Shinella zoogloeoides: one gene and its partner. The protein of the gene in region 1 binds, or shares a complex with, the protein of each later gene. Links are inferred from orthologs where the notes say so. Each region holds a gene or a part of one and is shown on either strand. Other genes may lie near its edges.

Region 1 (15,477 bases):
GGAGAAGGCGGGCGCCCGCCTTACGGTGCTGCGCGCCATCGACAAGCTCGACAAGTTCGGCCCCGAGGGCGTGACGCTCCTGCTCGGCCCCGGCCGCAAGGACGAATCCGGCGACTTCACCAAGGGCGCCGGTCTTGCCGCCGACCAGATCGAGAAAATCCTCTTCTTCGTCGGCATCAAGGACTATGCGGCAAGCGCCGCCGACCTTGCCAAGCTGGTCGAGGGCAGTGCCCGCGGCGGCGAGGGCGTCGAGGAGCTGAACCAGATCGGCCACCTGATCGCCTCGGCCGGCTACGGCCCGGATCGTATCAAGATCGACCCGTCGGTCGTGCGTGGCCTTGAATATTACACCGGGCCCGTCTTCGAGGCCGAATTGCAGTTCGCCGTCACCAACGAGAAGGGCGAGAAGGTCGTCTTCGGCTCGGTCGGCGGCGGCGGGCGTTATGACGGCCTCGTCTCGCGCTTCATGGGCCAGCCGGTGCCGGCGACGGGCTTTTCCATCGGCGTCTCGCGCCTGATGACGGCGCTGAAGAACCTCGGCAAGCTCGGGCAGGACGAGGTTCTGGCGCCGGTGCTCGTCACCGTCATGGACGGCGATGTCGAGAGCATGGGCCGCTACCAGCGCTTCACGCAGGCGCTGCGCGCCGCCGGCATCCGCGCCGAGATGTACCAGGGCAACTGGAAGAAGTTCGGCAACCAGCTGAAATATGCCGACCGCCGCAACGCGCCCGTCGCCATCATCCAGGGCGGCGACGAGCGCGCCGAAGGCCTCGTGCAGATCAAGGACCTGATCGAGGGCAAGCGCCTTTCCGGTGAGATCGAGGACAACACCACCTGGCGCGAGGCGCGCGTGGCGCAGGTCTCCGTGCCGGAGGCCGACCTCGTCGCCAAGGTCCGCGAGATTCTCGACGCGCAGGCCGAAGACCGGGCGCGGCAGGGGTGATGGGCGTGTCGGTTCACCCCCCTCTGGCCTGCCGGCCATCTCCCCCTCAAGGGGGGAGATCGGCAAGATGCTCTGGCATCGTACTTTTTGCATCGTTCCGGAGGAGCGAAACGCTGCCTCATGCGATCTCCCCCCTTGAGGGGGAGATGGCCGGCAGGCCAGAGGGGGGTATCACGCCATGCCCCTGATCAATCTTCCCGCCTTCGCGCCCGATCTCGTCGCCGACCTTGAAAGGCTCGGCACGGAGCGCGTCGATACGCCGGTCATCCAGCCGGCCGATCCCTTCCTCGACATGGCGGGCGAGGACCTGCGCCGACGCATCTTCATGACGGAGAGCGAGACCGGCAAGAGCCTGTGCCTGCGCCCCGAATTCACCATTCCCGTCTGCCTGCGCCACATCGAGACGGCGACCGGCACGCCGAAGCGCTATGCCTATCTCGGCGAGGTGTTCCGCCAGCGCCGCGAGGGCTCGAACGAGTTCTACCAGGCCGGCATCGAGGACCTCGGCGAGCCGGATGTCGCCCGCGCCGATGCGCGCGCCGTCTGTGATGCCCTCGACGTGCTGGCCCGGCGCCTGCCCGGCACGACGCTCTCGACCGTTCTCGGCGACCAGGCGATCTTCGAGGCGGTGGTCGCGGCCTGCGGCCTGCCGGCCGGCTGGCAGAAGCGGCTGGTCCACGCCTTCGGCAATCAGGCGCAGCTGCAGAAGCTGATGGCCGACCTTTCCGATCCCACGCCATCGGGCGTCTTCGGCCCGGAGGTCGATCGCCTCGCCATTCTCGGCAAGCTCGACGACGAGGCGACGCTGATCGCCCATATCGACGAGACCATGGAAGCGACCGGCTATTCCACCAATGCCAGCCGCAGCCCGGCCGACATCGCAAGGCGCCTGCGCGAGAAGATGGAGCTCGCCAACACGCGGCTCGACAGCCGCACGCTCGCGCTGCTGAGGGAATTCCTGGCGCTGGAAGTGGACCTTGCCGAAGCGCCGCAGGCGCTTGCCGCCTTTGCCGGAAAGGCGGGTCTTGTGCTCGGCGAGGCGCTTGTCCGCTTTGAAAGCCGCGTTATGGCCCTGCGCGAGGCCGGCGTCGATCCCGCCGGCATCACCTATCGCGCCGCCTTCGGCCGCCCGCTCGATTATTATACCGGCCTCGTCTTCGAGGTCGGCCCGGCCGGCGACGCGCTGGTGCTCGCCGGCGGCGGCCGGTTCGACCGGCTGCTGACGCTGCTCGGCGCGAAGGAGCGCATCCCGGCCGTCGGCTTCTCGCTCTGGCTCGACCGTATCGCGAGCGTGAAGGGAGGCGCCGCATGACCATCACCATCGGCCTGCCCTCCAAGGGCCGCATGAAGGAGGACAGCTCCGCCGTGCTCGCCCGCGCCGGCTTCACCGTCACCGCCGTGGGCAACGACCGCTCGTATCGCGGCCGCGTCGAGGGCCGCGACGATATCGAGATCGCCTTCCTCTCCGCCTCCGAAATCTCCCGCGAGATCGCGGCCGGCACCGTCGATTTCGGCGTGACCGGCGAGGACCTCGTGCGCGAGGGGCTGGCGGAGGCCGATGCCCGCGTCGAATTCTGCGCCCGCCTCGGCTTCGGCCATGCGGATGTCGTCGTCGCCGTGCCGGAAATCTGGCTCGACGTCGACACGATGGCCGATCTCGGCGACGTCGCCGCCGATTTCCGCGCCCGTCACGGCCGCCGGCTCACCATCGCCACCAAATACTGGCGGCTGACCCAGCAGTTCTTCTCCGGCAATCACGGCATCCAGCTCTACCGCATCGTCGAAAGCCTCGGCGCCACGGAAGGCGCGCCGGCCTCCGGCTCGGCCGACATCATCGTCGACATCACCTCGACCGGCTCGACGCTCGTCGCCAATCACCTGAAGATTCTGACCGACGGCGTGATCCTGAAGTCGGAAGCCTGCCTCGTGCGCGCCCGCAAGCCGGAACACGAGGGCAACCCGGTGGTGGCGGAGGTGATCGCGGCGGTGCGCGGGGCACTTTGAATGATGGAGTGATCGCCGTCTTGGCGTGCCGCACCCCCCTCTGCCCTGCCGGGCATCTCCCCCTCAAGGGGGGAGATTGGATGGGGCACTGTCTTGCCCCGCTTTGACCTCGCCATGTGAATGACGTCGTCGCCTTTTGCCGATCTCCCCCCTTGAGGGGGAGATGCCCGGCAGGGCAGAGGGGGGCTTGGGATGCCATCCCCGACCGGAAATTTCCGCTCTCACCCTGACATCGCCCGGCGACCTGTCCTATCTATGAACTCCCACCCGCAAGGAGCCCTCATGTCAGACCTGTCGTCCTTCCCCATCACCAAGAAGTGGCCCGCAAAGAACCCCGGCATCATCCAGCTCTATTCGCTGCCGACGCCGAACGGCGTGAAGGTGTCGATCGCGCTGGAGGAGCTCGGCCTTGCCTATGAGCCGCATCGCATCGAATTCGGCCCCGACGGCGTGAAGTCCGCCGACTTCATCTCGCTCAATCCCAATGGGCGCATTCCCGCGATCGTCGATCCGGATGGCCCCGGCGGCAAGCCGATCGGCCTCTTCGAGTCCGGCGCGATCCTCGTCTATCTCGCGGAAAAGACCGGCAAGCTGATCCCGGCCGATCCTGCCGGGCGTTATGAAACCCTATGCTGGGTGATGTTCCAGATGGGTGGCATCGGGCCGATGTTCGGCCAGTTCGGCCACTTCCACAAGTTCGCCGCCGACAAGGTCGCCAACAATTCCTATCCCGTGGAGCGTTACCGGGACGAGTCCAAGCGCCTGCTCTCCGTTTTGGAAGAGCGCCTGAAGGACCGCCAGTGGATCATGGGCGACGAATACACCATCGCCGACATCACGACCTTTCCCTGGGTGCGCGGCGCGGATGTCTTCTATGGCGGCCGCGAGGCACTGGACTATGCGGGCTTCCCCGCCGTCATGGCCTGGCTGGAGCGCTGCCTTGCCCGCCCGGCCACGCAGAAGGGCCTTGAAATCCCTGCAAACTCCTGACGCAAACGAAAAATCCGGCGGCGCGGCGGCGCGTTGACGCCGCCCGCCGGGCCGCGCTACCTCTAGGACAAGACAAAGACAGGGACGGGACATCGTGACGGGAAGACTGGTTGTTGTGGGCGGCGGTCAGGCGGCATTTGCCCTCGTTGCCAAATTGCGCGCGCTGAAGGACGAGCGGCCGATCACCATTCTCGCCGCCGAGGCGAGCCACCCCTACCAGCGCCCGCCGCTGTCCAAGAAATACCTGCTCGGCGAGGCCGACCTCGAACGCCTCAAGTTCCGCCCGGAAAGCTGGTATCCGGACAACAATGTCGAGATCCGCCTGTCGAGCGAGGTGACATCCATCGACCGCGCGGCCAAGACCGTCACGCTCGATGACGGTTCGACGCTGCATTACGGCGTGCTGGCGCTTGCCACCGGCGCGACGCCGCGCCGCCTGCCGGCCGAGATCGGCGGCGACCTCGACGGCGTCTTCACCGTGCGCGATTATCGCGACGCCGACCGCCTCGGCCTCGAAATGCAGGAAGGCCGGCGGGCGCTCGTCGTCGGCGGCGGCTATATCGGCCTCGAAGCGGCCGCCGTCGCGCGGGGCAGGGGGCTGCATGTGACCGTCATCGAGATGGCCGACCGCATCCTCGCCCGCGTCGCCTCGCCGGCGACGGCGACCATCCTCAAGGCGATCCACAATGCCCGCGGCGTCGACGTGCGCGAGAAGACCGGCCTCGTGCGCCTCGTCGGCGAGAACGGCCGCGTGACCGGGGCGGAACTCACCGACGGTTTCGTGCTGCCCGTCGACGTGGTGATCGCCGGCATCGGCGTGACCGCCAACGACCGGCTCGCCCGCGAGGCCGGCCTCGAAGTGGCGAACGGCATCGTCGTCGATGCCCATGCCCGCACCTCCGATCCCGCGATCTTCGCCATGGGCGACTGCGCGGTCCTTCCTTTCGAGGGAAACAGGGTGCGGCTCGAATCCGTGCAGAACGCCGTCGACCAGGCCGAGGCCGCGGCGGCCGTCATCGCCGGCGGCGAAGCGCCCTATGAGCCGAAGCCGTGGTTCTGGTCCGACCAGTACGACGTGAAGTTGCAGATCGCCGGCTTCTGCATGGGCTTCGACGATACGTTCGTGCGCCCCGGCCAGCGCGAGGGCGCCGTCTCCGTCTGGTATTTCCGGCAGGGCCGGTTGATCGCGGTCGATGCGATCAACGACGCCAAGGCCTATGTGGTCGGCAAGAAGCTGATCGAGATGGGTCGCACGCCGGACCGCGCGGCTCTGGAAGACCCGGCGGCGGACCTCAAGGCGCTGACGCTCTGAGAGCGCGGAAATCCTGAAAGTTGAGTTCCGGTTTGGGCGCTGAATGGACCGGTTGTGATGGTTGCCTCTTTGTTAAGTATGACTAACGAAGACCTAGCCAGATTTAGCCGCGCTTTTTCCAATTCACTGATTTTTTAGGGTTATCCGGCTCATTGAGGTCAACTTGCCTCCCACCCGGTGTCCCTCAATGGTTCGCATCCTCACCTGCATCGTCGTCGAGCATGATCTTCGCCTTGTCCTGCTTGCGGCGCTCATCTGCTTCCTGTCCTGCTATGTGGCGGTGACGCTGGCGCAAAGGGCGTGTGCGGCAGGGGGGACGGCGCGCAATCTCTGGCTGGGCGCGGCCGGCACGTCGAGCGGCTTCGGAATCTGGGCGACGCATTTCATCGCCATGCTCGCCTACGATCCCGGCATGGTCATGGGCTACGACATGAAACTGACGCTCGTCTCGCTCGGCGTCGCCATCGTGGTGACGACGATCGGCCTTGCGCTCGCCACCTATGTCGCGGGCCGCAGCGCCGTCGTGGCGGGCGGCCTCATCATCGGCGCCGGCATCACCTCCATGCACTATATCGGCATGTCCGCCGTGGAACTGCCGGGCACGATCCACTGGGACGCCGCCTATGTCGCGGCGTCCGTCGCCTGCGCGGGCCTTTTCGGTGCGCTGGCGCTCCTCGCCTGCATGCGTCCGCAGCCCCGGATGCGCGACCGGGCGCTGGCCACGGTGCTGATGGCGCTCGGCGTGGTCTCCCTGCATTTCACCGCGATGGCCGCCGTGACGATCGAACCGGGCCTTATGCCGGTGAGCGATGATACGCTGATTTCGACGGGCCTGATGGTGCCGCTGATCGCGGTCGTCGCCTTCTCGCTGCTGTTCACCGGCCTGACGGCGGCGGTTTTCGCGCGCCAGGCCGAGTTTGCCGCGAGCGAGAGCACCCGCCAGTTCGCCATGCTCGTGCAGGGCGTCAAGGACTACGCGATCTACATGCTCGATCTGGACGGCCGCGTCGCCAACTGGAACGAGGGCGCCGAGCGCCATAAGGGCTACAAGGCGCACGAGATCGTCGGCCGGCATTTCTCGCAATTCTACAGCGAGGAGGACCGCACGGCAGGCCTGCCCGACCGGGCTTTGAAGATCGCCCGCGAGGAAGGCAAGTACGAGAACGAGGGCTGGCGCTACCGCAAGGACGGCTCGCGCTTCTGGGCAAACGTGGTGCTCGATCCGATCCACGACGCCGGCGGCATGCTGGTAGGCTATGCGAAGATCACCAAGGATGTAACCGAGGAAAAGGTCAATGCCGACCGGCTGGCCGAAGTGACGAAGAACCTCGATCTCGCCCTTGAGAACATGTCGCAGGGCCTCTGCCTGTTCGACAAGGACGAACGCCTGTTGATCGCCAACAAGCGCTACAGCGAGATCTTCGGTTTTCCGGAAGGCCGTATCCGGCCCGGCATGAGCCTGCGCGAGATCGTCGAACAGGGCGTTGCCGACATCTATGCCGCCGATGCCGATATCTGGCAGACGAAGGCGCGCGACGTCTATGCGCGCCGCCGCGCCGCAATCCAGGCGAACGACGGCGGAGCGATCGTCGAGCGGCTGCCGAGCGGGGTTTCGGTACAGCTGCGCTACCGCACGCTGCCGGACGGCGCCTGGGTCGCGACCTATGAGGACGTGTCGGAGCGTCTGCGTTCGGAGGAGCAGATCTCCTTCCTCGCCCGCCACGACAGCCTGACGGGCCTGCCAAACCGGGCGAGCTTCAACCACCGGCTCGAAACCGATCTCGACGCCGCGTTGCGCTCGGGCGGCAAGGTCGCGGCGATCGGCATCGACCTCGACAAGTTCAAGGAAATCAACGACACGCGCGGCCATGCGGCCGGCGACGAGGTGCTCGTCACGCTTTCCAGGCGCATGCAGGCCTGCCTTCAGGCGGACGAGACGATCGCCCGTTTCGGCGGCGACGAATTCGCGGCGGCAAAACGCTTCGAGGACATGTCCGATCTCACCGACTTCATCCAGCGCCTCGAAACCTGCCTCAACGAGGAAATCCGCATCGACGGCTACGATATAAAGCCGGGTGCGAGCCTCGGCGTGGCCATCTATCCGCAGGATGCCGACAATATCGAAGCCCTGCTCAACAATGCCGACCTTGCCATGTATCGCGCCAAGGATGCGCTGACGCAGACCGTCTGCTTCTACGAGGTTTCCATGGACGAAGCCGCCCGCAGCCGCCGCCTCATCGCGAACGACCTGTGGCAGGCCGTGGAGCGCAACGAACTGCAATTGCACTATCAGGTCCAGAAGGCCGTCCACACCGGCGAGACCGTCGGCTATGAAGTGCTGCTGCGCTGGCATCATGCGGTACGCGGCACCATTCCGCCGGGCGAGTTCATCCCGATCGCGGAAGAGTGCGGCGCCATCCTGCCGATCGGCGAGTGGGTGCTGCGCGAGGCCTGCCGCGAGGCGGCGACCTGGGACAACGACCACAAGATCGCCGTCAACCTGTCGCCGGTCCAGCTCGGCAATGCCGACGTCGCGGACCTCGTGCACCGGGTCCTCCAGGAAACCGGCCTCAGCCCGCACCGCCTCGAGCTGGAAATCACCGAATCGACGATCATCGGCGACAAGGAGCGCGCGCTGAACACGCTGCGCAGCATCAAGGCCTTCGGCGTCACCATCGCCATCGACGATTTCGGCACCGGCTATTCCTCGCTCGAAACCCTGCGCGCCTTCCCCTTCGACAAGATCAAGCTCGACCGCAGCTTCATGAACGAGGTGGAGGCGAGCCCGCAGGCGAAGGCCATCGTCCGCGCCATCCTGGCGCTCGGCCAGACGCTGCGCGTGCCGGTGCTGGCCGAAGGCGTGGAAACGCGCAGCCAGCTCGATATCCTTCTCGACGAGGGCTGCGACGAGGCGCAGGGCTATTTCCTGGGACGGCCGGTTCCCGTCGAGCGCATCCGGGTCGGCGAGGAGAAGAACAAGGCGGCCTGACGTCGTGAAACGACCTTCTGCCCTGCCGGGCAAAGGGGGGCTTCTCTACTGCCGCTTGAAGCGGCGTCCCGCCAGATCGATCTGGAAGCGCGGGAAGATGAAGACGCCGATGATCGTGCCGGCATATTTCTCTTCCAGGCCGGTCGATTCGCCCACGCAGAACACCGGCTGGCGCGGCGCGCCGTCGAGGTGGATGGTCGTCGAGAAGCAGAAGGACGATGAGGAGGAGGCCGCCTGCTCGAAGAGCTCCAGCACGCGCGCGCGATCGAGCGGCTCATAGCAGCGGATGAGGTTCAGCAGGCCGCAGGTGCGCTGCGGCAGGCCATGCGCCTGCATCGCCTTGTCCCCGAGCATGAAGAGCCCGTTGGAAAGGTCGCCGGTCCAGCGCTCCGTCACGCAATACTGCGTCAGCAGCTCGTTGTCGCTCTCGTCGAAGTCCATCGAACCCGGCAGGAAGGGCGAGGAGAGATCGGTCTTGATTATCTTGAACACCTACGACCCCAGGGCAGTTGCTCGAATTGGATCCGCACGCCCCGCCTTTGGGGGTGCGACACGCTAAAAAGCAGCGCTGGCTGACTCCCCCGAAGCCGGCCGAACCACTTTCTCATGTACTGAACTGCGTCCGGCTCCTACGGTGTGTATCGGATCGGACGTACGCGCAAAAACCGCCGCTGGCTCTCCGTCAGAGCCTTCCGGCGGTTCTCATGGGACTCAAGGGTTCCGTCAGCACACCGACTGTCATCGAAAGCAGGCACTGAACCCCGGGTGAATCTTAAAGTTCACTTGGAGCGCTTTTATAGTGCGTTTTGAATGCCATCAACGGCTTTTTGATAATTATTGTACAAATGGAAAAAATCTTTTCACGGTAACGATACAGGTGCCGCCGCGCCGCAAAACAGAAAGGGCGGCCCGAAGACCGCCCTTTCCGAACTGAACCGGATGGCTCAGACATAAGACCCGAAGGTCTTACATCATGTCCATGCCGCCCATGCCGCCCATGCCGCCGGGCATGCCGCCCGGTGCATCCTTCTTCGGCAGTTCGGCGATCATGGCTTCCGTCGTGATCAGCAGCGAGGCAACCGAAGCGGCGTTCTGCAGGGCGGTGCGGACAACCTTGACCGGGTCGACGATGCCGAGGGCGATGAGGTCGCCGTATTCGCCGGTCTGGGCGTTGTAGCCGTAGTTGTCTTCGTTCTTGTCGAGGATCTTGCCGACGACGATCGAAGCTTCGTCACCTGCGTTTTCCGCGATCTGGCGAACGAGGGCCTGGAGGGCGCGGCGGATGATGTTGATGCCGGCTTCCTGGTCGTCGTTTTCGCCCTTGGCGGCGATCTTCGTGGAAGAGCGGAGCAGGGCTACGCCGCCGCCCGGTACGATGCCTTCCTGAACGGCAGCGCGCGTCGCGTTGAGGGCGTCGTCGATGCGGTCCTTCTTTTCCTTCACTTCGACTTCCGTCGAGCCGCCGACGCGGATGACGGCAACGCCGCCAGCGAGCTTGGCCAGGCGCTCCTGGAGCTTCTCGCGGTCGTAGTCGGAGGTGGTTTCTTCGATCTGGGCCTTGATCTGCGCGACGCGGCCTTCGATTTCAGCCTTCTGGCCGGCACCGTCGACGATCGTCGTGTTTTCCTTGGAGATCGAAACCTTCTTCGCACGGCCGAGCATGTCGAGCGTGACGTTTTCGAGCTTGATGCCGACGTCTTCGGAGATCACCGTGCCGCCCGACAGGATGGCGATGTCTTCGAGCATGGCCTTGCGGCGGTCGCCGAAGCCCGGAGCCTTGACGGCAGCGATCTTGAGGCCGCCACGCAGCTTGTTGACGACGAGCGTCGCGAGGGCTTCGCCTTCGACGTCTTCAGCGACGATGACCAGCGGCTTGCCGGTCTGGACGACGGCTTCGAGAACCGGGAGCATCGCCTGCAGGTTCGAGAGCTTCTTCTCGTGGAGGAGAATGTAGGCGTCTTCGAGGTCGGCGACCATCTTTTCCGGGTTGGTCACGAAGTAGGGCGACAGGTAGCCGCGGTCGAACTGCATGCCTTCGACGACTTCGAGTTCGGTTTCGGCGGTCTTGGCTTCTTCAACCGTGATGACGCCTTCGTTGCCGACCTTCTGCATGGCTTCGGCAATGTCGAGGCCGATCTGCTTCTCGCCATTGGCGGAGATCGTGCCGACCTGGGCGACTTCTTCCGACGTGTTGATCTTCTTGGCCTTGGCCTGGAGATCCTTGACGACTTCCGCGACGGCGAGATCGATACCGCGCTTCAGGTCCATCGGGTTCATGCCGGCTGCAACGGCCTTGGCGCCTTCGCGAACGATGGCCTGGGCAAGAACGGTTGCGGTCGTGGTGCCGTCGCCGGCGATGTCGTTGGTCTTGGAAGCGACTTCGCGAACGAGCTGGGCGCCCATGTTCTCGAACTTGTCTTCCAGTTCGATTTCCTTGGCGACGGAAACGCCGTCCTTGGTGATGCGCGGAGCGCCGAAGGACTTGTCGATGACGACGTTACGACCCTTCGGGCCGAGCGTTACCTTGACGGCGTCTGCGAGGACGTCGACGCCACGCAGCATCTTTTCGCGCGCGGTGCGGCCGAATTTGACTTCTTTGGCTGCCATTGTGTGAACTCCTGAATGAGGTATCAGCGAATTTCGAAAGGAACGTTACCGGCAGATCAGCCGATGATGCCCATGATGTCGGCTTCCTTCATGATCAGAAGGTCTTCGCCGTCGAGCTTGACTTCGGTGCCCGACCACTTGCCGAACAGAACGCGGTCGCCAGCCTTGACGTCGAGCGCGATGACCTTGCCGGATTCATCGCGGGCGCCGGAACCGACGGCGACGACTTCGCCTTCCTGCGGCTTTTCCTTGGCGGTGTCCGGAATGATGATGCCGCCCTTGGTCTTGGCTTCGGATTCGACGCGACGAACGACGACGCGGTCATGAAGCGGGCGGAAGGTGGTGCTTGCCATTGTCTTATCCCTCGATCAAATGACACTGCGGATCGTGAACGGATCCGCCGGATTGATGTTAGCACTCTCCGTTTGTGAGTGCTAGCGATGCCGAGATAGGCGGCGGCGGCTTATGAGTCAAGAACGGCGCCCCTAAATTATTTCGGCCGGAATGGTTACCGCTGCCGCCAGATGGGAGCGATATCCCACGGCATCAAGGCAGCCCGATGAAATTTCGTCCGTTTCCCTGTGGATGGGGCAAAATTGCGGGGAGAGGCTTGTTTTCTTGGCGTCGCTTTGCAATGTCGTCCGGCTTATCTCGATACGGAAACCGTTCATGGCTCAGCGCATCCAATCCTTCCGCGACATCGCCTCACACTATGACGTGGTGCTTTGCGACGTCTGGGGCGTCCTGCACAACGGCGTCGAGGCTTTTTCCGCCGCCTCCGAAGCGCTGGCTGAAGCCCGCGCGGCGGGCCTGACGGTGGTCCTCATCACCAATTCGCCGCGCCCGCATCCGGGCGTCAAGGTGCAAATCCGCGGCCTCGGCGTCACCGACGACGCCTATGACCGCATCGTCACCTCCGGCGACGTCACCCGCGCGCTGATCGAGGATGCTCCGAAGAGGGTCTATTTCATCGGCGCGGACAAGGATCATCCGCTGCTCGACGGCCTCGGCGTCGAGCAGGCGGGCCTGGAGGCGGCCGACGTGGTGGTCTGCGCCGGCCTGCGTGACGACGAAGTGGAGAGCATCGAGGATTACCGCGCCGAGCTGACGGCGCTCGCCGCGCGCGATCTGCCCTTCATCTGCGCCAATCCCGATCTCGTCGTCGAGCGCGGCCACCGGCTCATTCCCTGCGCCGGCGCGCTTGCCCAGCTCTATGAGGTCCTTGGCGGCACCACCCGCATCGCCGGCAAGCCCTATCGGCCGATCTACGAGAAGTCGCTGGCCGAGGCGCGCGAGATGCGCGGCGCCTTCGACCTTTCCCGCGTGATCGCCATCGGCGACGGCATGCCGACGGACGTGCGCGGCGCCGAAGGCTTCGGCCTCGACGTGCTCTATATTTCGGGCGGCATCCACGCGCAGCACTATGTCGAGGCGGGGCGCACGGACGAGGCGAAGCTGGCGGCTTTCCTGGCCGAGGAAAACGCCCACCCGAAATGGTGGATGCCCCGGCTGCGGTGACGGGACGGAGACGGTCGTCATGACGGTATTTCACAGGAACGAGACGAAGCAGCCGCTGCCGGAGCACCTGCGCGGCGGCGTCATCGCCATCGGCAATTTCGACGGCGTGCACCGGGGCCACCAGTCGGTGCTGCAACGGGCGCTCGACATTGCGAGGGAGCGCGGCATACCCGCGCTCGTCCTCACCTTCGAGCCGCATCCGCGCACGGTCTTCCGCCCGGCAAGGCCCGTCTTCCGCCTGACGCCCGCGCCGCTGAAGGCGCGCATCCTCGAAGGCATGGGCTTTTCCGCCGTCATCGAATATCCCTTCGACCGCAGCTTCTCCGAAATCTCAGCGCACGACTTCATCCGCGCCATTCTGATGGACTGGCTGCACGCCTCCGAGGTCGTCACCGGCTTCGACTTCCATTTCGGCAAGGGCAGGGAGGGCGGCCCGGCCTTCCTGATGGCCGCGGGGCAGGACAACGGTTTCGGCGTGACGCTGGTCGATGCCTTCCGCGACGAGAACGCCTCGGTTATCTCCTCCAGCTTCATCCGCTCCCTGCTCGGCGAGGGCGCGGTCGTCGAAGCGGCCGGCCAGCTCGGCTACCGCTACACGGTGGAGGCCGAGGTGATCGGCGGCAAGCAGCTCGGCCGCACGCTCGGCTACCCGACCGCCAACATGCAGCTTCCGCCGGAAGTGGAGCTGCGCAACGGCATCTACGCCGTGCGCTACCGCCGCCCGGACGGCAGCCTCCATGACGGCGTCGCCAGCTACGGCCGCCGCCCGACGGTCGATACGGACGGCGCCCCGCTGCTTGAAACCTTCCTCTTCGACTTTTCCGCCGATCTCTACGGCGAGGTCTCCGCGGTGTCCTTCTTCGGCCACCTGCGCGACGAACTGAAATTCGACGGCCTCGATGCGCTCGTCGTCCAGATGAAGCGCGACGAGGAGGAGGCGAGGGCGCTGCTTGCCGGCGTCACGCCGCTGGGGCCGATCGACCGGCGTCTCTGTTTCTAGGCCTGCCATGGCAACCGCGCCGTGTCCCCTCTATCTCTTCCGGTCGCCCGGATTTGCGCCGTCCGGCGACACGGTGGTCAGCATCGCGCCGCTGGAGCAGATCGTCGCCGTCTTTGGCGGGGGTGGCGTTTTCGGTACGGACGGGCTTTCCGCAGCCTTCGGTGGGGCGGCCATCTTCAGAAACGATGCGACGGGCGCTGAGTTCGCCGGCGTCTGGGGTGCCCGCAATGCGTCGCGCTTCCGCCGCCGGATGCGGGAGAACATGGCCGTCGTGCTGTGCCGCGAGGCTCCCGACGCGCGGCTTGTCGTCTGGAATGCCGAAGCTGCGCGCCCTGCAAGAGGGCAGGGCGGCGAAGGCTGACATCCTGCCGGCCAAAGTGTCCGTTTCGCTTTTGCGCCCTTTTCAAACCGCCGAAAAGGCCGTAATACCGCGCGCATGATGCTCAACCGGCTGACCATCGATCTGCGAATTAGTGGCCCGGCCTTCCGCGCGCTCTGAGCGAGGCCGGAAGGTCCGGGATTTCGGGCGTTCTCGAAAGCGCCCTCGCCGTCATTGCCCGGTGCATAACAAATGCATTGACTGACACCTCCCCGCATGCGCGAAGACCCGCGCGACGAGACGATAGCCACACCCATGACCGATACGCCTGAAAAAGTCGATTATTCGTCCACCCTCTACCTGCCGCAGACGGATTTCCCGATGCGCGCCGGCCTGCCGCAGAAGGAGCCGGAAACGGTGGCCCGCTGGCAGCAGATGGGCCTCTACAAGAAGCTGCGCGCCTCGGCCGCCGGCCGTGAAAAGTTCGTGCTGCACGACGGCCCGCCCTATGCCAACGGCAACATCCACATCGGCCACGCGCTGAACAAGATCCTCAAGGACGTCATCACCCGCTCGTTCCAGATGCGCGGTTATGACTCGAACTACGTGCCCGGCTGGGACTGCCACGGCCTTCCGATCGAATGGAAGATCGAGGAGAAGTACCGCGAGAAGGGCAAGAACAAGGACGAGGTCCCGGTCAACGAATTCCGCCAGGAATGCCGCGACTTCGCGGCCGGCTGGATCAAGATCCAGTCGGACGAGTTCAAGCGCCTCGGCATCGAGGGCGACTTCGACAACCCCTACACGACGATGAACTTCCACGCCGAGGCCCGCATCGCCGGCGAACTCCTGAAGATAGCGAAAAGCGGCCAGCTCTACCGCGGCTCCAAGCCGGTCATGTGGTCGGTCGTCGAGCGCACGGCGCTGGCGGAAGCCGAAGTCGAATATGCGGACGTCGAGAGCGACATGATCTGGGTGAAGTTCCCGATCGTAGAAGGCCCTGCTGACCTCAACGGCAATTTCGCCGTCATCTGGACGACCACGCCGTGGACGATCCCCGGCAACCGCGCCATCGCCTTCTCGTCGCGTTATCCCTACAGTCTCTACGAGGTGGAGAGCGCGCAGAACGACTTCGGTCCGCAGCCCGGCGAAAAGCTGATCTTCGCGACGCGCCTTGCCGACGAGGCCGCCGCCAAGGCGAAGCTCACTTTCAGGTTCGTGCGTGACGTTGCGCCCGAAGAACTGGCCGGCATCACCTGCGCCCATCCGCTGAAGGACCTCGGCTACACGTTCCCCGTGCCGCTGCTCGACGGCGACCACGTCACCGATGATGCCGGCACCGGCTTCGTGCACACCGCGCCGAGCCACGGCCGCGAAGACTTTGACGCCTGGACCGCCAAGGCCCGCGAGCTGGAAGCGCGCGGCATCTCCTCGAAGATCCCGTTCCCGGTCGACGACGCCGGCTTCTACACCGCCGACGCCCCCGGCTTCGACGGCGCGCGCGTCATGGACGACAACGGCAAGAAGGGCGATGCCAACGAGCGTGTCATCAAGGCGCTGATCGCCTCCAACACGCTGTTCGCCCGCGGCCGCCTCAAGCATTCCTATCCGCATTCCTGGCGCTCAAAGAAGCCGGTCATCTTCCGCAACACGCCGCAGTGGTTCGTCTACATGGACAAGGAACTGGGTGACGGCACCACACTGCGCTCGCGTTCGCTGAAGGCGATCGACGACACCCGCTTCGTGCCCGCCACCGGCCAGAACCGCCTGCGCGCCATGATCGAAAGCCGCCCGG
Region 2 (15,342 bases), 600 kb from region 1 along the record:
TCGGCATCGCCGGCATGAACGCGCTCGCGGTCTTCGTCTTCGCCGCGCCGGCATTGCTTGGAACACGGCGAGGTCGCGGTCCGGGCCTGACGCTGGCGGCGGTTCTCTTCGCCGCGCATGTCGGTTACGGCTACTACGCGCTCAACATCGCGCCGACGCCTGATAACGACACGACCGTCGTCCGCCTCGTCCAGCCGGTGATCGACCAGGCGATGAAGCTCGATGATTCCGCGCGCGCCGAGATTTTCGAAAGACACCTTTCGCTGAGCGTGGCGGCACCCGAGGCGGGCGGCAAGCGGCCGGACATCGTGGTCTGGCCGGAAACCTCCATCCCCTTCATCCTGACCGACAATCCGGATGCGCTCGTGCGCATCGCCGACGTGCTGGAGGACGACCAGGTGCTGATCGCCGGCGCGGTGCGCACGGAAAGCGCCGGTTCCGGCAAGGCGCCGCGCTACTACAATTCGATCTACGCGATCGACGGCAAGGGTCAGATCATCGCCGCCGCCGATAAGGTGCATCTCGTGCCGTTCGGCGAATACATGCCCTTCGCCGACCTGTTCGAAAGCCTCGGCGTCGATCCGGTCGCGATGCCGGGCGGGTTTTCGGCGGCGCGCGAGCATCAGCCTCTGAATGCCGCCGGAAAGGGCTTCTATCCACTGGTCTGCTACGAGGCGATCTTCCCGTCGGAGATCAACGCCGCGGCTGAGGGGGCGGCTGCCCTCCTCAATGTCACCAACGACGCCTGGTTCGGCAAAACACCCGGCCCCTACCAGCATTTCCTCCAGGCGCGCCTGCGCGCCGTCGAGCGCGGCACGCCACTGATTCGCGCGGCCAACAACGGTATTTCCGCCATCGTCGATGCGCGGGGCAGGGTGGTTTCGGGCCTGGCTTACGATATTGCGGGCTTCGTGGATGCAACTCTTCCGGGAAGGCGTGCGCCCGAGGAGTGGGTGAAGTGGCAGGAATGGGCCTTTCCGATCATTCTCGGCGTGCTCCTTGCGGTCGCGGGCATTTCGCGCATTGGTTTTAGAAACAGGGTGAATTGACCCAAAACCCCTAAAATAGCATAGTGCACGCCGCCGGCCGTTCTCCTGTATTGTGAAGACCTTCAGAGTTTGCGCATACAACGTGACGTTAAGTTTTTATTAAGGGTGCCGGTGGGTGGGGCCATTCCGCGTTAGGACGAAAGTGATGATGGAAAACAAGAAGAAGCCGAATCCGATCGATATACATGTCGGCAGCCGGATCCGGCTTCGCAGGACCATGCTCGGCATGAGCCAGGAAAAGCTGGGCGAAAGCCTCGGCATTACCTTCCAGCAGATCCAGAAATACGAGAAGGGCACGAACCGCGTCGGCGCCAGCCGCCTGCAGAACATTTCGAGCATTCTCAACGTACCCGTCTCCTTCTTCTTCGAGGATGCGCCGGGTGAACAGGCGGACGCCCAGGCCGGTCTTGCCGAGGCATCGAGCTCCAATTACGTCGTCGATTTCCTTTCCTCCTCCGAAGGCCTGCAGCTCAACCGCGCCTTCGTGAAGATCGGCGATCCCAAGGTACGCCGCAAGCTCGTCGACCTGGTGAAGGCGCTGGCCGCCGAAGCCGAGACCGAGTGATCGGTCTTCCCCGGTACGGACATAAAGCGGCCCTTCGGGGCCGTTTTTTATGGAATTTGTAACTTCAGTGCGACAGTCGTGGTAAATTGCCGGCACACAAGAGACATAAAGATATTCTTATGTCCTTGTGTGCTTGTCATCGTATTGCGAGTTGAATAACAACGGCGTGTCCATTTTCTTTGAGGGGAATTCCCGCATGCGCAATAGCTACCTCTTCACCAGCGAATCCGTTGCCGAAGGCCATCCGGACAAGGTTTGCGACCGTGTTTCCGACGAAATCGTCGATCTTGTCTACCGCGAAGCCGTAAAGTCGAAGGTCGACCCGTGGTCGGTCCGCATCGCTTGCGAGACGCTGGCGACGACGAACCGAGTCGTGATTGCCGGTGAAGTGCGCCTGCCGCCGACCCTGTTGAAAAAGGACAAGGACGGCAACGACGTCATCAACCCTTCCAAGTTCAAGGCTGCCGCCCGCAAGGCGATCCGCGACATCGGTTACGAGCAGGACGGCTTCCACTGGAAGACGGCGAAGATCGATGTGCTGCTGCACTCCCAGTCCGCCGATATCGCCCAGGGCGTCGACAATGCCGCCGACAAGCAGGGCGACGAAGGCGCCGGCGACCAGGGCATCATGTTCGGTTATGCGTGCCGCGAGACGTCCGAGCTCATGCCGGCCCCGCTCTATTATTCGCACCGCATCCTTCAGCTTCTCGCCGATGCCCGCAAGAAGGGCGAGGGCGAGGCTGCCAAGCTCGGTCCCGATGCCAAGAGCCAGGTGACCGTGCGCTATGTCGACGGCAAGCCCGCCGACGTCGCCTCGATCGTGCTCTCCACGCAGCATCTGGATGCGAGCTGGGACTCCAAGAAGGTGCGCCAGGTCGTCGAGCCCTATATCCGCGAGGCGCTGGGTGATCTCAAGATCGCCGACGATTGCTCGTGGTACATCAATCCGACCGGAAAATTCGTCATCGGCGGTCCGGACGGCGACGCCGGCCTTACCGGCCGCAAGATCATCGTCGACACCTATGGCGGCGCGGCCCCGCACGGCGGTGGCGCCTTCTCCGGCAAGGACACGACCAAGGTGGACCGCTCTGCCGCCTATGCCGCCCGCTACCTCGCCAAGAACGTCGTCGCGGCCGGCCTTGCCGATCGCTGCACGATCCAGCTTTCCTACGCCATCGGCGTCGCCCAGCCGCTGTCGGTCTATGTCGACCTGCACGGCACGGGCAAGGTGAGCGAAGACCAGGTCGAGGCCGCGCTGCGCAAGGTCATGGACCTGTCGCCGTCGGGCATCCGCCGCCATCTCGACCTCAACAAGCCGATCTATGCCAAGACGGCCGCCTATGGCCACTTCGGCCGCAAGTCCGGCCGCGACGGTTCCTTCTCCTGGGAGCGCCTCGACCTCGTCAAGGCTCTCAAGGACGCATTGAAGAACTGAGGCTGACATGACCGATGCAGAGCGCCGCAGCCGCGCGAGCGAAGCCTTCTTCGGCCGCCGCAAGGGCAAACCGTTGCGGGAGCGGCAGGCGCAGCATCTTGAAACGGTGCTGCCGGCGCTGAAGGTCGATCTGTCGACCCCGGCTCCGGCGGACATCGCCTCCCTCTATGGCTTCCCGCCCGCCCGCATCCGGCTCGAAATCGGCTTTGGCGGCGGGGAGCACCTCATCCATCGCGCGACGGAAACGCCGGACACCGGCTTCATCGGCGTCGAGCCCTTCGTCAATTCCATGGCGAAGCTCATCGGCAGCGTCGAGGAGAAGGGCGCGAAGAATATCCGGCTTTACGATGACGATGCGACGGAGCTGCTGGACTGGCTTCCGGCGGCTTCGATCGATCAGATCGACCTGCTCTATCCGGATCCGTGGCCGAAGAAGAAGCACTGGAAGAGGCGGTTCGTCTCCAGGGTCAACCTGGACCGTTTTGCCCGGGTGCTGAAGCCGGGCGGGCTCTTCTGCTTCGCGTCCGATATCGACACCTATGTCAACTGGACGCTTATGCACTGCGGGGCTCATCCCGCTTTCGTGTGGACCGCGGAAAACGCGGTCGATTGGCTGACGCCGTTTGCCGGCTGGCCGGGCACGCGCTACGAGGCAAAGGCCAAGCGCGAGGGCCGCAAGTCGGCCTATCTCACCTTCCGCCGGCTCTGACGGAAAGCGGCATCTTGGGCATCAGTGCAGGCTGACCGTGCGCAGTTCGTCTTCGGCGGCTTTATAGAAGGTGCTGGAACGATTGTCGGTCAGGAGGATCGGCGTGCCGTCGGCACCGAACAGGGCCCACAGATCAAGGCTCGGGTCGATCTCGGGGGCTTCCGGGAAGACGCGCGAGACTTCGTCTGCCTTCATCTTGCGGATATAGCCGACTTCGCCTGCGCCCAGATGCGCAAGGTCTGCCTTCGAAACGGTGGTGGTTGCGGTTTTCAGTCCCATCTTTGCCTCCATGGCAATGCCGGCAGGGCCGGCCACCGGACGCCCATGGCCACCATGGCCCATCGGTACGTCAGGCGATCAGGTTACGCTCGAGACGGTCCGGCAGGTGTTCCCGCAGGAACGGCTCATGACCTAGTCTGATACGGAAATATTAATTTTCTTTACCATTCGCTGCGGCTCGGGCCGCACGAGATCGACCGCGAGAAGGCCGTTCTTGAGTTCGGCGCCCTGGACGCGCATGCCGTCGGCAAGCACGAAGGTGCGCTGGAACTGGCGGGCAGCGATGCCCCGGTAAAGATAGTCCCGCTCGCCGCTATCGACCTGGCGGCCGCGAATGACGAGCTGGTTCTCCTCCGTCGTCACGTCCAACTCCTCGTCGGAAAAGCCGGCGACGGCGAGCGTGATGCGCAGGCGCTCGGGCGCGCCGTTCGGCCTCAGCCGCTCGATGTTGTACGGAGGATAGCCATCGTTGCCCTTGGCGATACGCTCGAGGGTCTTTTCCATGGCGTCGAAACCGAGCAGCAGCGGGCTCGTGAAAGGGGTCATGCGTGTCATCGTCTAGTCCTTGGCTTTCAAGCGACTTTGGCGGGACCCGACCTCGGCATCCCGATGGCTGCAATATGGTGATTGCCGATCCAAGGCGCAAGACGCTTGCGAAAGGCGATCCGGCAAATATAGTCGCCGCTTCGCCCGCGAAGCGGGATTGAGGACGAAGAGATTCAGAGGAACACGAACGGCATGTCTGAGCCACGGAAAATCATCATCGACACGGATCCCGGCCAGGACGATGCCGCCGCGATCATGCTGGCGCTCGGCAGCCCCGAACTCGACATTCTCGGTATCACGACGGTCGCCGGCAACGTGCCGCTTTCGCGCACCTCCACCAATGCCCGCATCATCCTGGAGTTCTGCTCCCGGCCGGATGTGAAGGTGTTTGCCGGCGCCGACAGGCCCATCGCCCGCCCGCTGGTGACCGCCGAGCATGTGCATGGCAAGACGGGCCTCGACGGGCCGGAACTGCACGAGCCAGAAATGCCGCTGCAGGCGCAGCACGCTGTCGATTTCATCATCGAGACGCTGAAGCGCGAGCCTTCCGGTACGGTGACGCTCTGCACGCTCGGACCGCTGACGAACATCGCGCTTGCGCTTGAGAAGGCGCCCGAGATCGCCGGCCGCGTGCGCGAACTGGTCATGATGGGCGGCGGCTTCTTCGAGGGCGGCAACATCACACCGGCCGCCGAGTTCAACATCTATGTAGATCCCGAGGCGGCCGCCGCCGTCTTCCGGTCGGGCATCCCGATCGTCATGATGCCGCTCGACGTCACCCATAAGGTGCTGACGCTGAAGAGCCGTGTTGCGAAGCTGCGCGCGATCGGCAGCCGCCCGGCCATCGCCCTTGTCGAGATGCTGGAATTCTTCGAGCGCTTCGACCTGGAAAAATACGGTTCCGATGGCGGCCCGCTGCACGATCCGACGGTCATTGCCTATCTCCTGAAACCGGAGCTTTTCTCCGGCCGCGACTGCAACGTCGAGGTCGAGACCGCCTCGCCGCTCACCGTCGGCATGACGGTCGTCGACTGGTGGCAGGTCACCGGCCGCAAGCACAATGCGCGCGTCATGAAGGATATCGATGCGGACGGTTTCTTCGCGCTGCTTGCCGAACGCGTCGGCCGCCTGTGATGCGCGGGCACCGCAACGCCGCACCGGGTGCAGAGGGCCGTTTCCACAAGGAGATGGTGGGCCTCTACGACCGCTTTGCCGAACTCGGCTTCCGCCCCGTTTTGCTGCGGCGCTTCGTGCTTCTCAACGGCGGCGTCGCCGCGGCCCGCGAGCTCGTCTTCAAGCAGGGAACGACCGGCCTTGAACGGCTGCTCGATGCCGGCAAGGCGGAGCTCTCCATGGAAGCGCTGATGTTGCGCCCCGAATATCAGGGCCTCTTTTCGGAACTGGAGCTGAAGGAAGCGTCGCAACGGCTGGCGAGCGCCACCCGGTCGCGCTCCCGCGGGCGGCTGCAGGCGCAGCCGACGGAGCCGAAATAACTCTGAGAAAACAGAAAGGCCGGCAGTGACGCCGGCCTTTCTGCTTGTCTCGCGCGATGCTCAGAACTCTTCCCAGTCGTCCTGCGCGAGCGCCGTATTGCCGGCGACCTGCGGCATGGCGCGGGCCGTCGTGCGCGGCGCCTGATAGGCGGCGCGTTGCGGCTGGGCCTGCTGGCGGGCCGTGTGCTGCACCGGCTGGGCGGCCATTGCGGCCGCGCCGGCGCGGAAGCGGGCGACGAGCGACTTCAGCGTCTGGGCCTCGTCGTTCAGCGCCATCGAGGCGGCGGTGGTTTCCTCCACCATCGCGGCGTTCTGCTGCGTCACCTGGTCCATCTGGTTGACGGCCGAGTTGATCTCCTTGAGGCCGACGGCCTGTTCGGAGGCCGAGCCGGAAATCTGGCGGATCAGGCCGTTGATCTGGATGACCTGGTCGGCGATGTTTTCCAGCGCGCTGCCGGCCTTGCCGACGAGATCCACGCCTTCGCGCACCTGCACCTCGGACGTGTTGATCAGCGCCTTGATTTCCTTGGCGGCCTTGGCCGAGCGCTGGGCAAGCTCTCGCACTTCCTGGGCGACGACTGCGAAACCCTTGCCGGCTTCGCCGGCGCGGGCGGCTTCGACACCGGCGTTAAGAGCGAGCAGGTTGGTCTGGAAGGCGATTTCGTCGATGACGCCGATGATGTTGGAGATTTCGCCCGAAGAATGCTCGATGCCGCGCATCGCGTCGATTGCCTTCTGCACCACTTCGCCGGACTTGCTGGCGTCGTTGCTGGCGGTTTCCACCGACTTGGCGGCGACGCGGGCGTTCTCGGCGCTCGAATTGACCTGCGAGGTGAGCTGGTCGAGCGCGGCTGCGGTTTCTTCCAGGCTTGCGGCCTGCTGCTCGGTACGGTGCGACAGGTCGGCCGCGCCCCTGGAGATCTCGCCGGTGCCGCCGCCGATATTGCCGACCGAGGCGTTGACCGTCTGGATCGTCTCTTCGAGGCTGGCGATCGCCGAGTTGAAGTCGGTCTTGAGCTTGCCGTATTCGCCTGGGAAATCGCCGGAGAGACGGAAGGTCAGGTTGCCCGAGGAAAGCTGCGCAAGGCCGTCGCCGAGCCGGGCGACGATATCGCGCTGGAGCGCGCTCGATTCGGCCCGTTCGGCTTCGGAGCGGCCGCGCTCGGCTTCCGTCATCTGGCGCTGGCTGTCGGCTTCGGCTTCTAGGCGCTTGGTATCGGCGAGCCGGTGACGGAAGCCTTCCAGGGCTTTCGCGACCGAACCGGTCTCGTCAGAGCGGTCCTGGCCGGCGATCGGCTGGGTGTAGACGCCGTTGCCGAGCGTGGCGACATCGTTGACGAGACCGGCAAGCGGCTTCTGCACGAAGAAGCGGACGGCAAAGTAGAGGCCTGCCAGCACGGTGGCGAGCACGATCAGGCCGCCTGCGATCATCATATAGGTCTGGTCCTGGACGGGCGCATTGATCGCCGCGCGCGGCACGTCGACGAGGACGGCCCAGGTCGTGTTGATATCCGGCAGCGCGAACGGGTAGACGACGCGGTCGAAGGCGGCGAACTCATCGAAGGACAGGTTCTTGATATGGCCGACCTTGCCGGTGGCAAGCGCTTCCTTCACCACTTCGACGCCCGTCGAATCGTATTCCTTCATAAGCAGGTCGACGTTCGGCCCGACGATCCACTTGCCGGTCTGCGAGAGCAGCATGACACGGCCTTCGCCGAACGGCCGAAGCTGGCTCAGCTTGTCATAGAGCGTCTTCAGGGAGACGTCGGCGCCGGTGACGCCGATCATCTTGCCGTTCACGTTGACCGGATAGGCGATGGAGGCCATCGTCAGGTTCTCGCCGGTGGAAGTTTCCTGATAGGGCGAGCTCATGGCACCCTTGCCGCTCTTGGCGGCCAGCGCATACCACTCGGCCTTGTAGTCGGATTCGAAGGTCGACAGCGTGATCGTGCCGTCCTTGCGCTTCGTCCAGTAGGGGTTGAACGAGCCGTCCTTGAACGTGCCGGTTTCCAGTTGCTCGGCCATGCCGCGCGACTGGCCGTCGAAGGCGTTGGGCTCTTCCGCAAACCAGCTACCCAGCGCGAAGCTGTTCTTTTCCGTGTTCGCCTTCAGGATACTGACGACGGCCTTGCGGTCCATGAAGCCGGCCGCATGGCCCTGCTCGATGACGCCGCCCATGGCGCGCGCCGCGCCGGCCAGCGCGCCGATATCGGCGGCGATGTCGGCGGCGATCGCCTTGGCCTCGGTGTCGGCCTGCGTATAGACGAGATCGGACACGCGGCTCTGCGTCTGGTCGATCAGAACGGTATTGGAGGCGAGCATCACCAGGGCGATCGTGCCGCCGGTAACCGCGATGAGCTTCGTCGCGAGCGACTTGGCCTGGAACTTGAACATGAAATCCTCACGATGAGAGACGCCCGCGGCGGATGGCCGCGAAGGGGCACATTCGTTTGCGGGGGTCTCCATCATGGAGGTCGGGGCGCGCGACCAGCGCCAGAGACGGACCGCGCCTGTTCAAGGTGCGGTGTCTGAGGACTTCAGTAACCGATAAAACATTAATAAATAGCCAAGTTTCGTTGCCGCTTCTTGGCGCAACCGGCTGATTTTCAGGCGTCGCGAACCATGCGACGCCCGATGCACCTTCCAGCCCGAGCCGTTCAGACTTCCGCGTCGACGGCGGCGGCAAACGGGATGGAGGGCTGCGCGCCCGGCTTGAGGCAGGCGAGCGAGCCGGCGACGGCCGCGCGGCGCAGGGCGTCCTTGAAGCCGAGGCCGGCATCAAGCGAGGCGGCGAGATAGCCGCAGAACGTGTCGCCCGCGCCGACCGTATCGACCGGCTCGATGACGAGGCCGGCGGCGCGGAAGATCTCGTTCTTGCGGATGGCGATCACGCCGTCGGCGCCGAGCGTCACGATGATCGTCTGGCCGCTTGCGGCGTGGAGCGCGCGCATGGTGGTTTCGCGCGCCTCGTCGGAAAGCTCGCCCTTGCCGACGAAGAGGTCGAACTCCGTCTCGTTGGCGACGAGCACGTCCGCCATGGCGCCGAGCCGCCGGGCGTCGGCGCTGAAGGGGGCGATGTTGACAATCGAGGTGACGCCCTTCTGCTTGGCCGCGACAAGCGCCGCCTCGATGGCGGCGTTGGGGATCTCGAACTGCAGCATCAGGTAGTCGCCGCGCGACATGCCGCCGACCGTGCGCCTGGCATCTTCCTCCGCGACGGTGCCGTTGGCGCCCGGCACCACGACGATGACGTTCTCGCCCTCGTCGTCGACGAGGATATGCGCCGTGCCCGTCGCCTCGGCGGCGGAGCGCACGCCGTTGAGGTCTACCGCGGCATCGGCGAGCAGCGCCAGCGCCTGGCTTCCCAGCCGGTCGTCGCCGACGGCGCCGGCCATGCGCACGATGGAGCCGGCGCGGCGGGCGGCAAGCGCCTGGTTGGCGCCCTTGCCGCCGGCGGCGGTGGTGAAGCTGCTGCCCATCACCGTCTCGCCCGGCTTCGGCAGGCGTTCCGGCGTTGCGATGAGGTCCATGTTGATGGAACCGAAGACGGTGATCATGAGAGCTGCCCCTTGTCGTTTCCGCCGGACACTGCCCGAGGCGGTCAGTCCTCGTCAACTACCCTCAGCCGCAATGCTCCCGTTCTGCTCTCGACGGTCTTCTCCACCGGCTGGGAAAGCTCGGAAACGCTTTCGAATTCAAGCTCTCCGATGCGCGCGCCCCGGCGCGCCAGCTTTTCCGTCGAGGTGAGGATGAGGTCCACATCCTTCTGCGCCGAGGTAAAATGGCCGTGCAGCTTGCGCACCCGGTCGTCGAGCCGCGTCAAATCGTCCATCAGCCGTGCGACCTCGCCCTGGATGACATGCGCCTGCTCGCGCATGCGCTGGTCCTTGAGGAGCGCCTGGAGCACCTGCACGGAGAGCATGAGCAGCGAGGGCGAGACGATGACGATGCGCGCCCGATGCGCGCGCTGCACGACGCCCTCGAAATTCTCGTGGATGCTGGCGAAGATCGATTCCGAGGGCACGAAGAGGAAGGCCGTGTCCTGCGTTTCTCCCGCCAGCAGGTATTTTTCGGAAATATCCCGGATATGGGTCTCCATGTCGCGGCGGAACTGCTGGGCGGCGATTTTTACCGCCTCCGGCGGGCGCCCGTCCGACATGGCGTTCCATGCCTCCAGCGGGAACTTGGCGTCGACGACGAGCGGCGGCTGACCATTCGGCATGCGGATCGTGCAATCGGGGCGCACGCCGTTGGAAAGCTGCGCCTGGAACTGGTAAGCGCCGTGCGGCAGTGCATCGGCGATGATCGTCTCCATGCGCGATTGGCCAAAGGCGCCGCGCGTCTGCTTGTTGGAGAGGATCGCCTGCAAGCCGACCACGTCCTTGGCCAGCGACTGGATGTTGGTCTGCGCCGTGTCGATGACGGCAAGCCGTTCCTGCAAGCGCCTGAGATTCTCGTGGGTCGCGCGCGTCTGCTCGGAGATCGACTGGCCGAGGCGCTGCGTCAGGCCGTCGAGCCGCGCATTGATCGCCTGGTTCGTCTCGGATTGTTTTGCGCCGAAGACCTCCGCCATCGCCCCGACGCGTCCCTGCATCTCGGTCTGCGCCCTCAGTAGCTCGGCAAAGCGCAACTCCGCGATCGCCGCGGCTTCACGCTGGCGGGCATGGCTGCGGCGGGCAGAGACGAAGCCGAAGACGGCGAGAAGCGTGACGACAAAGAGGAGCAGCGCCGGGCCGGGGCCGCCGAGCCGGGCGAGGAAGGTCAGGAGCAGGGTATCGAAAGTGGGGTCGATCATGCCGCGACCATAACACGGATTGCGACGGAAACCAGATCATAACGTGAACAAATGAAGTGAAGGGCTGGTGAAGCCGATTGAAAGCCCAAAAAAACCACGCTAAGGGAGGCGCATGACCATCAAGCCGCTGATTATCCTTCCCGATCCGATCCTCCGCGAGGTCTCGAAGCCCATCGAGACCATCGACAGCGAGGTGAAGAAGCTCGCCGATGACATGCTGGAGACCATGTACGATGCGCCGGGCATCGGCCTTGCCGCCATCCAGATCGGCGTTGCGCGCCGTATGCTGGTGCTGGACGTGTCGAAGGACGGCGAGGACAAGGCGCCGCTCGTCTTCATCAACCCGGAGGTCGTCAGCACGTCGGATGCCCGCTCGGTGTACGAGGAAGGCTGCCTGTCGATCCCGGATTATTATGCCGAGGTCGAGCGCCCGGCAGCGATCACCGTCAAGCATCTCGACCGTGACGGCAAGGAACGGCTGACGGAGGCCGACGGCCTGCTGGCGACCTGCCTCCAGCACGAGATCGACCACCTCAACGGTGTGCTGTTCATCGACCATATTTCCAAGCTGAAGCGCGAAATGGTGATCCGCAAGTTCACCAAGGCGGCCAAGCTGCGCGGCAGCAAGGCGCTCTGAGGCGGCAACCGCCGTCTCCCATCCCTACGGAGGCTGACCGATGGCCCTTCGCATCATCTTCATGGGCACGCCGGATTTCTCCGTTCCGACGCTGGAAGCGCTTGCCAGCGCTGGCCACGAGATCGTCGCCGTCTATTCCCAGCCGCCGCGCCCGGCCGGCCGCCGCGGCCTCGAACTGGTCAAGTCGCCGGTTCAGCAAGCCGCGGAGAAGCGTGGCATCCCCGTCCGCACGCCGGTCAATTTCCGCGAGGAAGCCGATCGCGCGGCGTTCCGTGCGCTGAATGCGGACGTCGCCGTCGTCGTCGCCTATGGCCTGCTGCTTCCCGAAGCGATCCTCACCGGCACGCGGCTCGGCTGCTACAACGGCCATGCCTCGCTGCTGCCGCGCTGGCGCGGCGCGGCGCCCATCCAGCGCGCGATCATGGCCGGCGACACCGAGACCGGCATGATGGTCATGAAGATGGACAAGGGTCTCGATACCGGACTGGTCGCGCTCACCCGCCGCGTGGCGATAAGCGACACGATGACCGCCGGTGAACTGCACGATGTGCTGATGCAGGCCGGCGGCGGGCTGATGGCCGAGGCCATGGCAAAGCTCGAGGCCGGCGATCTTCCGCTGACGCCGCAGGCCGAGGGGGGCGTGCTCTACGCCGCCAAGATCGACAAGGCCGAAACACGCATCGACTTCTCCCGCCCTGCCGGCGACGTGCACAACCATATTCGTGGCCTCTCGCCGTTCCCCGGCGCCTGGTTCGAGCTTTCCGTCGCCGGCAAGCCCGAACGCGTCAAGGTGCTGGCCAGCGAACGCTCCAGCGAGACCACCGCAAAACCCGCCGGAACGGTGCTCGACGGCCGGCTGACCGTCGCCTGCGGCGATGGTGCGGCGGTGCGGCTCGTGCGCCTGCAGAAGGCCGGCGGCAAGCCGCTCGATGCGGCGGACTTCCTGCGCGGCACGCCGGTTCCTGCCGGCGAGGTCCTCGCCTGATGCCGCGCTACCGCCTGCGCATCGAATATGACGGCACGCCCTATGTCGGCTGGCAGCGGCAGGACAACGGCCATTCCGTGCAGGGCGCCATCGAGGCGGTGATCCTTTCCCTGACCGGCGAGACCGTGTCGATCCGCGGCGCGGGGCGGACGGATTCCGGCGTGCACGCCATGGGGCAGGTCGCCCATGCGGACCTGTCGCGCATCTGGGCGGGGCACACGCTCCGCAACGCGCTCAACGCCCATCTCGGCATGGCCGGCGAGCGCGTGGCGATCCTCGACGCGGCTGAAGTGCCCGACGATTTCGACGCCCGCTTTTCGGCGGTGAAGCGGCACTACCTCTATCGCATCATCTCGCGCCGCGCGCCGCTGGCGCTGGAAGCGAACCGCGCCTGGTTCGTCGCCAAGGAGCTGGACCACGCGGCCATGCACGCGGCTGGCCAGATGCTGGTCGGCCGGCACGACTTCACGACGTTCCGCGCCGCCCAGTGCCAGGCCAACAGCCCGGTGCGCACCATCGACCGGCTGGAGGTCACGCGCAGCGGGGAGCTTATCGAGATGCGTGTCTCCGCGCAGAGCTTCCTGCACAACCAGATCCGCTCCTTCGCGGGCACGCTGAAGCTGGCGGGCGAGGGCAAGTGGACGGTGGACGACGTGCGGGCCGCGCTCGAAGCGCGCGACCGCAAGGCCTGCGGTCCGGTGGCGCCGCCGGACGGGCTCTATTTCATGGCCGTGGATTACTGAGCGTTTCCGGCAATCAGCCGGGCAGCGTGCCGAGGAGGCGCTGCAATTCCTGCCCGACGATCATCGGCGGCAGCACGAAGACCGCCGTCATGGCCGCCGCCAGCAGCGTCTGCTTGCCGACGCACATCCAGACGAGGCGGAACTGCAGCACGACGCTCGCGCCGAAGACCGCGTAGAGCAGCAGGCCGGCAAAGGGCGCGCTCGTCGGCAGCACCAGCGTCAGCGCGAAGGGAATGGCCGCCGCATAGGCGAAGGGCACGGCGATCCAGTTGCTGGCCGTCACCACGGTCGCAAGATACTTGCCATAGCCGAGCGGGCGCGCCAGCGCGGCGAGCAGCACGAGCGGCAGCAGCCAGCCGGCGATGTCGACGACCAGCAGCTTGATGAAGAAGACGAGGCCGGTCGGCGTTTCCGCCGGCATGCTGGCGAGATAGTAGAGCCGCCAGGACGCCCAGATGACGGCAAAGGCCGGCAGGCACCAGACGAAGGCCCAGAAGGAGCGGGTGAGCCCGCGCAGCGTCAGGTCCAGCCAGCCGAACCCCTCCTGCTTCTGTTTCAAGAGCAGGTAGATGCCGGTGAGGTAGTAGAGGACCTCGTCAAGCCCCGGCATCGCCGAACCAGCGTTCGATGAAGGTCCCGTAGATCACGGTGAGCGTCTCGAGGTCGGCGACGGCGACCCGCTCGTCCACCATGTGCATGGTCTGGCCGACGAGGCCGAATTCCACCACCGGGCAATAGTCCTTGATATAGCGCGCATCGGACGTGCCGCCGGTCGTCGACAGTTTCGGCGCCCGGCCGATGGCGGCCTCGATGGCGCTCGACAGCGAGGCGATCAGCTGGTTGTTGCGCGTCAGGAAGACATGGCTCGGCCGCTCGGCCCAGGTAAGATCGTAGCGGACGGGTTCGCGTCCCGGCCGCAGCGTCCCGTCGCTCGCAGCCGCATCGAGCCGGCGCACGATCTCCGCCATCACGGTTTCCGCCGTCCAGGTGTCGTTGAAGCGGATGTTGAAGCGGGCGGTCGCCCGCGCCGGCACGACATTGGTCGCGGGATTGCCGACGTCGATCGTCGTCACTTCGAGGTTCGATGGCTGGAAGCTTTCCGTACCGGCGTCGAAGGGCGGGTGCATCAGCGCGTCGGTGAGGGCGATGACGCCGCGCACCGCATTGTCGGCAAGGTGCGGATAGGCGGCATGGCCCTGCACGCCGTGCACGGTGAGCGTGCCGGACACGGAGCCGCGCCGGCCGATCTTGATCATGTCGCCGAGCTGATCCGGATTGGTCGGCTCGCCGACGAGGCAGGCATCCCAGCGCTCGCCCTTCTCGGCGGCCCATTGCAGCAGCTTGACCGTGCCGTTGACGGCCGGGCCTTCCTCGTCGCCGGTGATGAGGAAGGAGAGGGAGCCCTTCGGCGGGCCGTTCTTCGCGATCTGGCGGGCGACGGCGGCGACGAAGCAGGCGATGCCGCCCTTCATGTCCACCGCGCCGCGGCCGAACATCTCGCCGTTCGCGATCTCGGCGCCGAAGGGCGCATGGGTCCAAGCCGCCTCGTCGCCGACGGGCACGACATCCGTATGGCCGGCGAACATCAGGTGCGGACCCTCGCTGCCGATGCGGGCATAGAGGTTCTCGATGTCGGGCATGCCAGGCTCGCGCGCCACCATGCGCTCCACCGTGAAGCCCAGCGGCGCCAGCATGGCGGCAAGCGCCGTCAGCGCGCCGCCTTCGGCCGGCGTCACGGAGGGGCAGCGGATGAGCGTCCTGAGATTTTCGATCGGATCGGAAGAGGTCATGGGCATGCGGTCACGACACGAGAGGAAAGGGAGAATCGAGATGTATCCGATCGCTCGGGACCTGTCACGCGCGGCCAAAGCGCGCCGTTGTCAGTCTTTGGGACGATTGGGATAGCGCCCGTAATCGTTCGCGCCGTTCGTGCCCGGCCAGACCATGAAGGCGAAAAGCGCGAAGAAGGAGATGGCGGGGATGAAGAGGCAGATGATCAGCGGCACCGGCAGGTTCATGTCGTGCAGCCGCTTCACCGTCAGCATGATGGAGGAGATCGTCGAGACGATGCCCACGCCGACGAAGACGAAGGACCAGAAGAGGAAG

The links.
Region 2: the proteins of groL (region 1) and metK are in contact, whole or in part, in a cryo-EM structure (PDB 8P4O), measured with the Escherichia coli proteins. The link is inferred for Shinella zoogloeoides from one-to-one orthologs.

Annotation. Positions count from the first base shown.
Region 1 is NZ_CP132311.1:631,450-646,926, forward strand. Bases 8,526-11,506 are described here. They hold groL (chaperonin GroEL), read right to left. Parts: upstream 10,846-11,506; coding sequence 9,205-10,845; downstream 8,526-9,204. Other genes in these bases: Q9316_RS04045 (hypothetical protein), read right to left, coding at 8,526-8,730; groES (co-chaperone GroES), read right to left, coding at 10,902-11,198. In the rest of the region: hisS (histidine--tRNA ligase), read left to right, coding at 1-943; Q9316_RS04020 (ATP phosphoribosyltransferase regulatory subunit), read left to right, coding at 1,122-2,255; hisG (ATP phosphoribosyltransferase), read left to right, coding at 2,252-2,947; Q9316_RS04030 (glutathione binding-like protein), read left to right, coding at 3,230-3,937; Q9316_RS04035 (NAD(P)/FAD-dependent oxidoreductase), read left to right, coding at 4,032-5,249; Q9316_RS04040 (bifunctional diguanylate cyclase/phosphodiesterase), read left to right, coding at 5,437-8,238; more of Q9316_RS04045, read right to left, coding at 8,284-8,525; Q9316_RS04060 (TIGR01459 family HAD-type hydrolase), read left to right, coding at 11,515-12,363; Q9316_RS04065 (bifunctional riboflavin kinase/FAD synthetase), read left to right, coding at 12,383-13,363; Q9316_RS04070 (hypothetical protein), read left to right, coding at 13,371-13,724; ileS (isoleucine--tRNA ligase), read left to right, coding at 13,998-15,477.
Region 2 is NZ_CP132311.1:41,117-56,458, forward strand. Bases 1,084-3,929 are described here. They hold metK (methionine adenosyltransferase), read left to right. Parts: upstream 1,084-1,810; coding sequence 1,811-3,049; downstream 3,050-3,929. Other genes in these bases: Q9316_RS01090 (helix-turn-helix domain-containing protein), read left to right, coding at 1,195-1,614; trmB (tRNA (guanosine(46)-N7)-methyltransferase TrmB), read left to right, coding at 3,057-3,758; Q9316_RS01105 (DUF1150 family protein), read right to left, coding at 3,780-3,929. In the rest of the region: lnt (apolipoprotein N-acyltransferase), read left to right, coding at 1-1,049; more of Q9316_RS01105, read right to left, coding at 3,930-4,037; Q9316_RS01110 (Hsp20 family protein), read right to left, coding at 4,170-4,592; Q9316_RS01115 (nucleoside hydrolase), read left to right, coding at 4,776-5,717; Q9316_RS01120 (hypothetical protein), read left to right, coding at 5,717-6,076; Q9316_RS01125 (methyl-accepting chemotaxis protein), read right to left, coding at 6,137-8,470; Q9316_RS01130 (ribokinase), read right to left, coding at 8,734-9,633; Q9316_RS01135 (DNA recombination protein RmuC), read right to left, coding at 9,678-10,871; def (peptide deformylase), read left to right, coding at 10,984-11,508; fmt (methionyl-tRNA formyltransferase), read left to right, coding at 11,549-12,493; tRNA pseudouridine(38-40) synthase TruA, read left to right, coding at 12,493-13,236; Q9316_RS01155 (hypothetical protein), read right to left, coding at 13,250-13,846; dapE (succinyl-diaminopimelate desuccinylase), read right to left, coding at 13,833-15,026; Q9316_RS01165 (DUF805 domain-containing protein), read right to left, coding at 15,117-15,342. UniProt on the Escherichia coli protein: Catalyzes the formation of S-adenosylmethionine (AdoMet) from methionine and ATP.